Regions from separate parts of the Vibrio sp. 9-16B-A1 genome, predicted to be linked through region 2. Evidence: predicted binding sites of a transcription regulator. Region 2 holds the regulator's gene; the other holds the start of a gene.
What was found. The regulator PurR, encoded in region 2, represses purine synthesis genes. The targets are predictions, from matches to a motif close to TNANGNAAACGTTTNCNTNA.

Region 1: purL (phosphoribosylformylglycinamidine synthase) is a predicted target of PurR. The motif match lies at 2,008-2,027, and genes of this name have one in related genera.

The regions. Positions count from the first base shown of each region.
Region 1 covers NZ_JBSDZD010000001.1:614,777-621,108, reverse strand. The annotation lists gene ACVB80_RS02830 (hypothetical protein) at 1-110, opposite strand, end outside; gene mltF (membrane-bound lytic murein transglycosylase MltF) at 363-1,844, opposite strand; gene purL (phosphoribosylformylglycinamidine synthase) at 2,168-6,061, shown strand; gene ACVB80_RS02815 (DUF3622 domain-containing protein) at 6,196-6,332, shown strand, end outside.
Region 2 covers NZ_JBSDZD010000002.1:210,929-217,260, forward strand. The annotation lists gene mukF (chromosome partition protein MukF) at 1-466, opposite strand, end outside; gene cmoM (tRNA uridine 5-oxyacetic acid(34) methyltransferase CmoM) at 469-1,263, opposite strand; gene elyC (envelope biogenesis factor ElyC) at 1,379-2,221, shown strand; gene torR (two-component system response regulator TorR) at 2,296-3,009, opposite strand; gene torD (molecular chaperone TorD) at 3,242-3,889, shown strand; gene purR (HTH-type transcriptional repressor PurR) at 4,196-5,200, shown strand; cyclic di-GMP riboswitch class I at 5,360-5,462, shown strand; gene ACVB80_RS04685 (TfoX/Sxy family DNA transformation protein) at 5,570-6,160, shown strand.

The DNA.
Region 1 (6,332 bases), on a different contig from region 2:
CGGCTGCGCCAGATAACTTTTTTCTTGTTATTGGACAGCATACGCTTACGGCGGTTGGACGATACCGACTTTTTCACCAGACGGTTCATTTTACTTCTTTTAGAGAACATTCGTATTCCCCTTACCAATCTAACTGACGGCCGTTTTCGGCCTGTTATTATCATCTGTCTGAGGACAGTTTATCCCCTGACAGGTTTGTTATAGCGGGCGCATATTAAGGTTATATGACACTTCGCTGATCGTTTTGATTCACAAAAATAATGTATGGGTTTGCACGTCTCTTTTCAAGGGGTGAGGTGTGCCACAAAGTGCAGATTTGTGAGGCGTGCCACCAAATTATGGTGGCACATCTTAGTATTGGATTAGTTGTTGCTGGCTGTGGCCGATGAGGAAGTGCTTTCCGCGCTGCTGAGCGGGGATGATTCGACAACAGAGGCTGCCGCGGAAACCGCAGATGAAACCGGTACATCGATCACCAGCAGGTCACCGGTGTCCAGAGTCTGGTCGATGATCTGTTTCTTGTCTGAGTGGCCGATGATCGACTGGTAGTAACGGCGGATGTTTTCCACGTAGTTACGCGCTTCATCGCCACGGGCATAGCCGTAACGGGTAGTGCTGTAGTATTTCTTCTTCTTCAGCAGTGGCAGACGGTCTTTTACGTCGGCCCACGAGTCCGGGTCACCGCCCTGACGTTTGGTCAGGCGGCGCGCATCCATCATGTGGCCGTAACCCACGTTATAAGACGCCAGTGCAAACCAGATCTTCTCGTGCTCAGAAATGGAGTCCGGCACCCGTTTCACGATCCGGCGCAGGTACTCAACGCCACCACGCACTGACTGTTTTGGATCCAGGCGGTTAGTTACGCCCACACTCTTCGCGGTGGGCAGGGTCAGCATCATCATACCGCGTACACCGGTCGGAGATTTGGCGAGCGGATTCCAGTGGGACTCCTGATAAGCCAGTGCAGCGATCAGGCGCCAGTCGAACTCTTTGGCGTATTTCTTAAACAGCGGTTCCCATTTAGGCAGCTTGCTGTCGAGCGCGCGGATAAAGGCGCGGGTATCGACAAAATCAAAGCTTTCAACGTGGCCGAAGTATTTCTCTTCCAGCCGGTCCAGTTTTCCGGAGACTTTCATTTCACCGAAATACTCGATCAGCAGCGCGTACAGGCTTTCATCGTCTGAGCGTCGCATAAACCAGGAGGTCGGCTGATCTTCGGTCACCTCAAAGGCGACAGCCAGGGATGGGTAGATCCGCTGTGCAAGCGACAGTTCCACCGAATCGGCCATGGTCAGCTGCAGCTCTCCCTGCGATACCTGTTGCAGCAGATCGTTGACGTCAGAGTCTGAACTCGTGTCAAAGCTGAGCTCCGGATGTTCCTGTCTGAGCAGTTCAAGGCTGCGCTCAAAGTGCGAGCCCTTTACCACGGTGAGGGTTTTCTCTCTTTCGGCCAGCTGTTTCAGGTTGCGCGGGCGGTACTCGCCTTTCTTGTATACCACCTGCTGGCTGACATAGTAGTAGGTCGGACCGGCGCGGAAGCTTTTCAGCCGCTCCGGTGTCTGGCTCAGACCCGCGGCGATCATATCGATCTCGCCACGCTGCAGCGCAGGAAAAAGTTCTGCCAGACGGTAGGCGGGTTTCATTTCGAGTTTTACATCTAACTCATTGGCGAACTTCTTGGCAAGTTCGTAGTCGAGTCCGGTTGGCCCGTCCGGGCCGATATAGTATGAGAGCTGGTTGTTGAGCGTACCCACCCGCAGGGTGCCGCGCTCGACAATTTTCTCGAGTTCATTTTTCGGATCGGACTCTATCTGGCAGCCAATCAGACCAAGGCCTACGGCCATGATGGTGACTACTTTAATCCATCCGTTTCTGGTTCTGTAATTCTTCAAAATCCAACACTCATACATCATATCTGCCTGCCTTTATACCAAAGCCCACCGGGGGGGCAAAGCAGCAGAAATAAAAACAGTGAAAAGCGACCGGAAAATCCGCGATTAAAAAAAAACACGCAAACGGTTGCTTTTGTGGTTACGTCACAAAAATTTTTGCTCTATAATACGCCCGCACAAGCGAGGTGAAATTGGGATAAGTTTTACAAATTGTACTTAACCTGCTGAATTTATTCCAATATCACCTTAACTAACTGCATAAGAGACCTAAGCACATGAGAATTTTGCGTGGCTCCCCAGCTCTTTCTGAGTTTCGTGTTAACAAACTACTGGAACTTTGCCGCGAGCAAGATCTGCCGGTAACAGGTATTTACGCAGAGTTTATGCACTTTGCTGACCTGACCGCTGACCTTGACGCGCCTGAGCTCGACAAACTTGAAAAGCTGCTGACTTACGGCCCGACTATCGAAGAGCATGAGCCGCAAGGTCTTTTACTGCTGGTGACTCCGCGTCCTGGCACTATCTCTCCGTGGTCTTCAAAGTCTACCGACATCGCACACAACTGTGGTCTGGACAAAGTAAAACGTCTGGAGCGTGGTACTGCGTACTACATCGAATCTTCACAGCCTTTGAATGCTGAACAGACCAACGCCGTGAAAGCGCTTATCCACGACCGCATGATGGAAGTGGTTTTCACTGAGCTGGAAGCTGCAGCAGCACTGTTTACTGTAGCTGAGCCTGCGCCGGTTGCTCAGGTAGATATCCTGGCCGGTGGCCGCAAAGCACTGGAGGAAGCGAACGTTTCTTTGGGTCTTGCGCTGGCAGAAGACGAGATCGACTACCTGGTTGAGAACTTCACCAAACTGGGCCGTAACCCGAACGACATCGAGCTGATGATGTTTGCTCAGGCGAACTCGGAGCACTGTCGTCACAAGATCTTCAACGCGGACTGGACTATCGATGGCGTAGACCAGGAAAAATCGCTGTTTAAGATGATCAAAAACACTTACGAGACTCACCCAGATTACGTTCTGTCTGCGTACAAAGATAATGCAGCGGTAATGGAAGGCTCTAAAGTAGGCCGTTTCTTCCCCAACCCGGAAAGCCGTCAGTACGGTTACCACCAGGAAGACGCGCACATTCTGATGAAGGTGGAAACCCACAACCACCCGACTGCGATCTCGCCATGGCCTGGTGCTTCTACCGGCAGCGGTGGTGAAATCCGTGACGAAGGCGCGACCGGTATCGGTGGCAAGCCTAAAGCGGGTCTGGTTGGTTTCACCACGTCTAACCTGCGTATTCCTGGCTTCGAGCAGCCATGGGAAACTGATTTTGGCAAGCCTGGCCGTATCGTAACTGCGCTGGACATCATGACCGAAGGCCCTCTGGGTGGCGCGGCGTTTAACAACGAGTTTGGCCGTCCTAACCTGCTGGGTTACTTCCGTACTTACGAAGAAAAAGTGACCTCTCACGCGGGTGAAGAGATCCGTGGTTACCACAAGCCAATCATGATCGCTGGTGGTATGGGTAACATCCGTGACGAGCACGTACAGAAGAAAGAGATCCCGGTTGGTGCAAAACTGATCGTACTGGGTGGTCCGGCGATGAACATCGGCCTGGGTGGCGGTGCGGCTTCTTCTATGGCCTCTGGCCAGTCGGCAGAAGATCTGGACTTTGCTTCCGTACAGCGTGAAAACCCTGAAATGGAGCGCCGTTGTCAGGAAGTGATCGACCGCTGCTGGCAGCTGGGTGAGCAAAACCCAATCGCCTTTATCCACGATGTGGGTGCGGGCGGTATCTCTAACGCACTGCCTGAGCTGGTAGACGACGGCGAGCGCGGCGGTAAATTCCAGCTGCGTGACGTACCAAACGATGAGCCGGGCATGAGCCCGCTGGAAATCTGGTGTAACGAGTCCCAGGAACGCTATGTAATGGCGGTTGCTCCTGAAAATATGGACGTGTTCGACGCTATCTGTAAGCGTGAGCGCGCACCGTACGCAGTAGTGGGTGAGGCAACTGAAGAGCGTCACCTGACTCTGGAAGATTCACACTTCGACAACACGCCAATCGATATGCCTATGGATATCCTGCTTGGCAAGCCGCCGAAGATGCACCGTGATGCGAAAACGCTGAAAGTAGACAGCCCGGCAATCAACCGTGACGGTATTGAGCTGAATGAAGCGGCTGACCGCGTGCTGCGTCTGCCAACCGTTGCAGAGAAGACGTTCCTTATCACCATCGGTGACCGTTCGGTAACGGGTCTGGTTGCACGTGACCAGATGGTAGGTCCATGGCAGGTGCCGGTAGCGAACTGCGCAGTAACTGCAGCGAGCTACGATACTTACCACGGTGAAGCCATGTCTATGGGTGAGCGTACTCCGGTTGCTCTGCTGGACTTTGGCGCGTCAGCACGTCTGGCTGTGGGTGAGTCCCTGACCAACATTGCAGGCTCCGACATTGGTGACATTAAGCGCATCAAGCTTTCTGCAAACTGGATGTCTCCTGCGGGTCACCCGGGTGAAGACGCGGGTCTGTACGAAGCAGTTAAAGCGGTGGGCGAAGAGTTGTGTCCGGCGCTGGGTCTGACTATCCCTGTGGGTAAAGATTCAATGTCTATGAAGACTAAGTGGAACGAGAACGGCGAAGACAAAGAAGTGACTTCACCGCTGTCTCTGGTTATCACTGCGTTTGGCCGCGTTGAAGACGTTCGCAAGACAGTGACGCCTCAGCTGCGTACTGACAAGGGCGAGACTTCACTGCTTCTGGTTGATCTTGGTAACGGTAAGAACCGTCTGGGCGCTACCGCACTGGCGCAGGTTTACAAGCAGCTGGGTGACAAGCCGGCAGACGTGGACAATGCTGAGCAGTTGAAAGGTTTCTTTGACGCGATGCAGACTCTGGTTCGTGATGACAGGCTGGTGGCTTACCATGATAAGGGTGACGGCGGTCTGTTCGTGACTCTGGCAGAGATGGCATTTGCCGGTCACTGTGGCGTGAAAGCTAACATCGAAGCGCTGGGTGATGACGCTCTGGCGGCGCTGTTCAACGAAGAGCTGGGTGCTGTCGTTCAGATTAAGAACGAAGACCTGGATGCGGTTAAGACCGTACTGGCTGCGAACGGCCTGGAAGCGTGTTCACACGTTATCGGCTCTGTTGAAGCGTCAGATGAGCTGGTTATCACCTCTGGTGAAACCGTGGTTCTTGAGCGTAACCGCACTGAACTGCGTACCATCTGGGCGGAAACGACCCATAAGATGCAGGCACTGCGTGACAACCCTGCGTGTGCAGACCAGGAGTTTGAAGCCAAGAAAGACAACACTGACCCGGGCCTGAACGTAAACCTGAGCTATGACGTTAACGAAGACGTTGCGGCACCGTTTATCGCAACCGGCGCCAGGCCTAAGATGGCTATCCTGCGTGAGCAGGGCGTGAACTCTCACGTTGAAATGGCAGCGGCGTTTGACCGCGCTGGCTTTGAAGCGGTTGATATTCACATGAGCGACATCCTGACCGGTCAGGCAGTACTGGAAGAGTACAACGGCCTGGTGGCTTGTGGAGGCTTCTCTTACGGTGACGTACTGGGCGCTGGTGAAGGCTGGGCGAAGTCAGTACTGTTCAATGCACAGGCACGTGACCAGTTTGAAGGCTTCTTCAAGCGTGAAGATACTTTCTCTCTGGGTGTATGTAACGGCTGTCAGATGCTGTCGAACCTGAAAGAGCTGATCCCGGGTGCTGATCTGTGGCCACGCTTTGTTCGCAACGAATCTGAGCGTTTTGAAGCACGCTTCAGCCTGGTTGAAGTTCAGAAGTCTGATTCTGTGTTCTTCAGTGGTATGGAAGGTTCACGTATGCCTATCGCTGTTTCTCACGGTGAAGGCCGCGTAGAAGTTCGCGACGGTGAGCACCTGAATGCGATTGAGAACTCAGGTACGGTGGCACTGCGTTACGTGGATAACCACGGTAACCCGACTCAGCAGTATCCGAACAACCCGAACGGCTCGCCAAATGCGATCACCGGTCTGACGACTGCTGATGGCCGCGTGACCATCATGATGCCTCACCCGGAGCGTGTGTTCCGTACCGTGGCGAACTCATGGCACCCGGACAGTTGGGGCGAAAATGGTGCGTGGATGCGTATGTTCCAGAACGCGCGTAAGAACCTGGGTTAATTCTCTCTCTTTTTAGCCCCGGAACCGCTGGCGTAAGCCGGCGGTTTTTTTATCGCCAAAAATGTGCTCTAATGCGCGCCCGGAATTTGAATCTGTGCAGGTGATGAGATCTGCACTTCATTGTGGAAAATATCATGGCCAACAGCAAAAAATTTAATATCAAGGTTTCTGAAAAGAAAAACGGCTGGTGCGCAGAGATCACCCGTCAGGTGACTTCACGCCGCAGCATCGTTTCAAAGCGCGAAATGGGCTTTGAAAGCGAAGAAAAGGC
Region 2 (6,332 bases):
GCCCCGGAGTACCACCTTCTTTGGCTGCGGCGATGGCTTTTTCCATCTCATCAGCAACCATAGAGAGCTGAATAGAGAGCCGGAGTTTGGAGAACTCACGGTGGCGTACATAGTAATCAGTGATACCGACAGCCAGCGGGCTGAGACGATAGATGCTCGCCCCTTCGGTCATCTCACTGGTAAACCGGCTTAACAGGCGCTGGCGCACCATTTCGTTAATAGCATTGTTGGCGCGAAACGCCGATGCTTCTCCGGTTTGCTCAAAAAAGCGGGTGACAATAGAGAACGCGTCATGCAGCTCCCCTTCGCCCAGCTCTTCATCAAATCTTTCATTGCTTAATACAGCTAACGCGATCAAAAAAGCCAGGCGCTCTGTCGATAAGCTCAATGAGAAATCGTGTTGCTTAACCCAGCCGACCAATTCATCGATTGGCTGCTCAGCAACATCCTGTGAAAATTCACTCATTGTCAGTCCTGTTGTTGTTCTTTCTTCCGGGCCAGTACATGAATGTAGCGGCCCAGAGAGCGGTATGGCTCCTGACGACACAGCTTTCTTTCGAGAGCCAGTACGTCCTCAGGCTGGTAATCGCCCATATACTGGTGATTACCTATATAATCATGGAAACAGCGAATGCCAGATTTGACTTCTATATCAAATCCGGACTGTCCTATCCACTGGTAAACGTCTTCCGGTATCAGTCCCTGCTGTGGCTGCAGCTTAAAGCGCTTGCGGTGTGGCATGCCATTCAGCACGTGCGGAATGTTGCCACACACCACATTTTTGTAGACCAGGCCGTGGTGGTTGTAGAACATCACCGATGCCACTCCACCCGGTTTAACCTGCTCAAGGACTTTTTCAAGTACAGCGCGGGGCTCAGCAAGCCACTCCATCACGGCGTGAAACAGCACCAGATCCACCTGGGTGTCCAGGTGCTGGTCCACTTCCTGAGCCGGACAATGAATCAGGCGATACTGCTCAAGCAGCCCGTTCTTTTCAATGTCCTCTTTGGCGAGCGTCAGCATTTGTGAAGAGAGGTCACATAATGTGATCTGGTGCCCGCGCTCAGCAATTTTTTGCGACATCTGACCCAACCCGCCACCTGCGTCGAGCACATTCAGGGTTTGTTCTCTATCATTAAGAAGGTTAAGGGCGTAAACTAAATCTTCCCAAACAATGACTTGTCGGATATCACCCTTACCCGTCTGGTAAATATTTTTTGCGAATTTGTGGGCAATATCGTCGAAATTGCGATCTTCTCTCACGGCGGCTTAGGTTATCATGTCTAATCGTGCCGCCTATTCTGGCACAGGATTTCAACTAATAAAGGTCTGTGTGCCTTTTTCATAACCAAGTGATGATTTTTCGGACTATTTGTATATGTTTGAGCTGAAAAAAGTGTTTGCTTCCCTGCTGATGCCATTGCCTGCCCTGCTTATCCTGGGCATGCTGGGGCTGATACTGGTGGCATTCACCTCAAGACGAGCCACGGGCTGCGCAATCATTCTGATGTCGTTTACCGGCATCTTCCTTGCCTCTTTCCAGCCTGTCGCCTCTAAGCTCCTGATGCCACTTGAACGCCAGTACAAAGGCTTTCTTCCGGTCGAAGGAACGATTGATTACGTGATGGTGCTGGGGAACGGCCATATTGTCGATGACGATATTCCGCCCACCTCTGAGCTGAGCAGGATAGCTCTGATGCGCCTGACTGAAGGGATCCGGATTTTGAGAATGTATCCGGGCTCCAAACTGATCCTCTCAGGTTATGCCGGGGGCTCAGAAATCAGTCACGCCCGCATGATGGCCAGAGTTGCACTGGCGCTCGGCGTACCCAAAACCGATATTGTGCTGCTTGAAACCGCCAAAGACACCTGGGAAGAAGCACGCCAGGCCGCCGTGTTTGTTTCACGCAAACGCATGGTACTGGTGACCTCTGCCAGCCACATGGAGCGCGCGATGAATGAGTTCCATGATGCAGGCCTGGACCCAATCCCTGCCCCGACTAATTTCCTGGCACACGATGCACAGATGCAGGCATGGAACCGCTACCGCCCGTCAGCCAAATACCTGGAGTGGAGCGAAACCTACTGGCATGAAACCATGGGCCAGCTGTGGAGCGGCCTGAGAGATTTTGCAGCCGACACTCATAGTCAGGCTTCAGCATCCACCAACGCAGCGCCAACCACAACAACTCCTGCAACGGAAGTTTCTCCGATGGAGTAAAAACACTCTCATTAAGAAAAACGGGAGCACTGTCAGTGCTCCCGTTTTTTTATGCGTATATCCGCAGCCCTGAACTAGTCTCCGGCAAACATATACCCTTCACCGTGGACCGTCACAAAGATCTGCGGGTTCTTCGGGTCCTGCTCCATCTTGGCACGCATACGCCGAATCAGAACATCAATGGTTCTGTCGTTAGGCGCATCCACACGGTGACTGATCATGTTCAGAATACGCTCACGGCTCAGTACTTTATTAGGATGAGACGACAGCGCGACTAACAGCTCATACTCGGCCTTGGTCAGTTTCACCGGCTCACCATTACGGCTCAGCGCGCGGCGCTGAACATCAAAGGTCCACTCACCAAAACGGATAAGCTGTCCGGACTCTTCCTTACGGGTCTCACTTGAGCGGGCCTCAGCCACCAGAGAAATCCGCCACAGCAGGTTTTTCACCCGAACCAGCAGCTCGCGCAACTCAAACGGCTTGGTCACGTAATCATCTGCCCCCATTTCCAGCCCGACAATGCGGTCAATACTGTCGGTACGGCCGGTCACCAGGATAATACCGATATCCGACTGGCTTCTCAGCTCCCGGGTCAGCATCAGCCCATCTTCACTGGGAAGGTTGATATCCAGCATCACCAGATCCACACTGCTGTTTGCCAGCACTTCGCGCATCTGCTCGCCGTTTTCGGCTTCGCTGACGGTATACCCTTCATTTTGAAAGTAACCCGCCAGTTTGCTGCGTGTTACTACATCGTCTTCAACGACCAAAACGTGATAGCTCATCTACACCACTTATATTTCTTCTGATTTCATTATTATTCTATTCACAATCCGTTACATTTCTAGCAAATAGGCTAAAATTAATAGTGTTTCCCGGGTTTTATTGATGCAAGACAAACCGGAGACGACTGTTAACATATTGTCAAAACAACACTTTTTCTTACATAACCCGACCGGATGCTGTTCATATATATGCGATACAATCGCCACATCAATAGTTTACGGAGTACCCGACATGCAAGAGAGCAAGCTGTTTAACGAAAAGCGTGCCGAAATATACTGGTGGCTGTCCAGCCTCTTTGCCAGGGAGATCAATGAAAAAGAGCTGGCGACCTATCACACCCCTGAGATCCGCAGCTTCATCAGCGGCCTGGGTGAAACAGAGCAGCTGAAAGCGTCCACTACCGCCCTGGTTGATGCCCTTAACCGTCTGCAGGACAGAGAAGATGCCATGATCGAACTGGCCGCTGACTTTTGTGGTCTGTTCCTGACCACTGACAAAAACGCCGCCCTGCCCTATGCCTCGATGTACATTGGCAAAAGCGGCCTGCTCAATGATGAGCCTGCCCGGCAGATGGAAGAACTGATGCAGGAAAAAGGCATTTCAATGCAGGAAGGCTTCAACGAACCGGCGGATCACCTGGCCGTTGAGCTCGATTTTTTGGGTAACCTCATCATCCGCTCCAACGAGTGTGAAAAACCGGAGAAGTTCGAAGCATCGCTCCTGGAACAGAAAGCCTTCATTGATGAGTACCTGCTGAGCTGGGTTCCTCAGTTTAAGCAAAAATGTCAGCAGTTTGACGAGTTTGGTTTTTATGCCGCGGTAGCGTCGCTTTTGCATGACTTCCTGATCCTGGACGGACACTACCTGGCGGGCGAATAGGCCTGCCAGACCTTTTTAGCTGGCGTTAAGAAAAATTAATTTGTGTGATGGAAACGCGGCAAAATGACATATTTATGATTGTCAGGTCTCAATTATGAGTCTAGAATTGTGACCGCAAACGATAAAATATGATAAACCATTTGGAAAGCAAGGTAAGCCGCTGTTAGTTAGCGGTTTTTTGTTTTTTAACAGATATGTTTTCAGCCAGGTTCGCTTTTCACGCCAACTTTTCTGACCGCAGTATGGCCTTTTCCCCTGCGGCAGAACTGATAAAAGCGCCCATACGGCAGAAACAGGAACAAATATATGGCCACAATTAAAGATGTTGCGCGTTTAGCTGGGGTGTCCACCACCACAGTCTCGCACGTGATTAACAAAACCCGCTTTGTTGCTGAAGCAACGCAGGAAAAAGTGCTGCAGGCAGTAAAAGAGCTAAACTATGCTCCGAGTGCCGTAGCGCGCAGTCTGAAATGTAATACTACCCGTACTATCGGTATGCTGGTCACCCAGTCAACCAACCCGTTTTTCTCGGAAGTGGTTGATGGTGTGGAAAGCTACTGTTACCGCCAGGGCTACACCCTGATCCTGTGTAATACAGGCGGTATCTACGAAAAGCAGCGCGACTATATCCGCATGCTGGCAGAAAAACGTGTCGACGGCATCCTGGTGATGTGTTCTGACCTGACCGAAGAGCTGCGTGAAATGCTTGATGCTCACGCGGACATCCCTAAAGTTATCATGGACTGGGGCCCTGAAAGTTCAGGTGCCGATAAGATCATCGATAACTCAGAAGAAGGTGGCTACCTGGCGACCAGTTATCTGATCAAAAACGGCCACAAAGACATTATGTGTCTGTCTGGTCAGTTTGAGAAAGCGATCTGTAAAGAGCGTATCGCCGGTTACAAACGCGCAATGGAAGAAGCCGGTCTGCCATTCGAAGAGAAGAACATCATTGAAGGTAACTTCGAATGTGATACTGCTGTCATGGCAGCAGAGCAAATCCTGGCGATGGACAAACGTCCGACCGCTGTGTTCTGCTTCAATGACACCATGGCGCTGGGTCTTATCAGCCGCCTTCAGGAAAAAGGCTTACGCGTCCCTGATGATGTTTCCGTGATCGGTTACGATAACATGGACCTGTCGGCGTACTTCTCGCCACCACTGACGACCATCCACCAGCCTAAACGCCGTGTGGGTAAAACAGCATTCGAGCTGCTGCTGCAGCGCATCAAAGATAAAGAACATGAGCGCCGCGTGTTCGAGATGCAACCTGAGCTGGTTGAACGTAAGTCAGTTAAACGCCTTGGATAAGGCAGCATAATGAAACAAAGCACGCATAACGCGTGCTTTTATTTGGATCAATGTCACACTAAATGCAGACGAGTGTGATGTTAATTCCGCTTTTTCACTATTATTTTTTATATCAGGCTTTCTCCGAAATACGATTTCAAATGAAAACCTGAACTGATGTCACGCACAGGGCAAACCACCTGAAAGGGTGGGACGCAAAGCCACCGGCCTAATCCAGTAACTGAGACGTGTCAGGGACTGGGATGGTAGCGGGGTTGCCGATGGCAAATATGCACACCAGCGCGAGCTCGCGCTATCAGTCATGCATCGATTTGCTCAAATGCTCGGACCTGAATTTAGTGGCGGAACTTCTAAACCGGGACATACAGCATGAACAAACCTACTCTAAAAAACTCGCTGAGACTCTTCGAGAGTCTGGGAACTATTAAATCCCGTTCAATGTTCGGAGGCTTCGGCGTCTTCGCGGACGACGTAATGTTTGCACTGGTGGTTGGCGATACCCTTTTCATCCGCGCTGACAACCAGAAAGCAAAAGATTTCAAACTGGCCGGCTTCGAACCTTACATTTACAAAAAACGCGGCTTCCCCGTGGTCACCAAATACTTCGCCCTGCCAGAGGCAATGTGGCAGACACCGAACATCATCATTGAAGAAGCCACCCACGCACTCGAAATTGCCCGCCAGGAGAAAGAGCAGCAGGCTCAGGCCAAACCTGACCGTCTGAAAGATCTGCCTAATCTTCGCCTTGGTACCGAACGAATGCTTAAAAAAGCCGGTATCTGCAGTGTGGAAGAGCTGCAAAATCAGGGTGCAGCAGGCGCATATAAAGCCATCCAGCAAAGCCATTCAGGCAAAGTGGGCGTAGAACTGTTATGGGCGCTTGAGGGAGCGATCCGCGGCAGTCACTGGTCTGTTATTCCACAGGCCCGGCGTGATGAACTGCTCAGTCAGGTGGGCTAAAAATTTAACGTGAACAAACACCGGCTTGATGCCGGTGTTTTTGGTTGCGCGGTACGTGGTACGTGGTACGTGGTACGTGGTACGTGGTACGTGGTACGTGGTACGTGGTACGCAGTTTACGGGCTTTACCGGCCACCACAATGAAACTCTTTATATCTGAAAGAAATCTCAC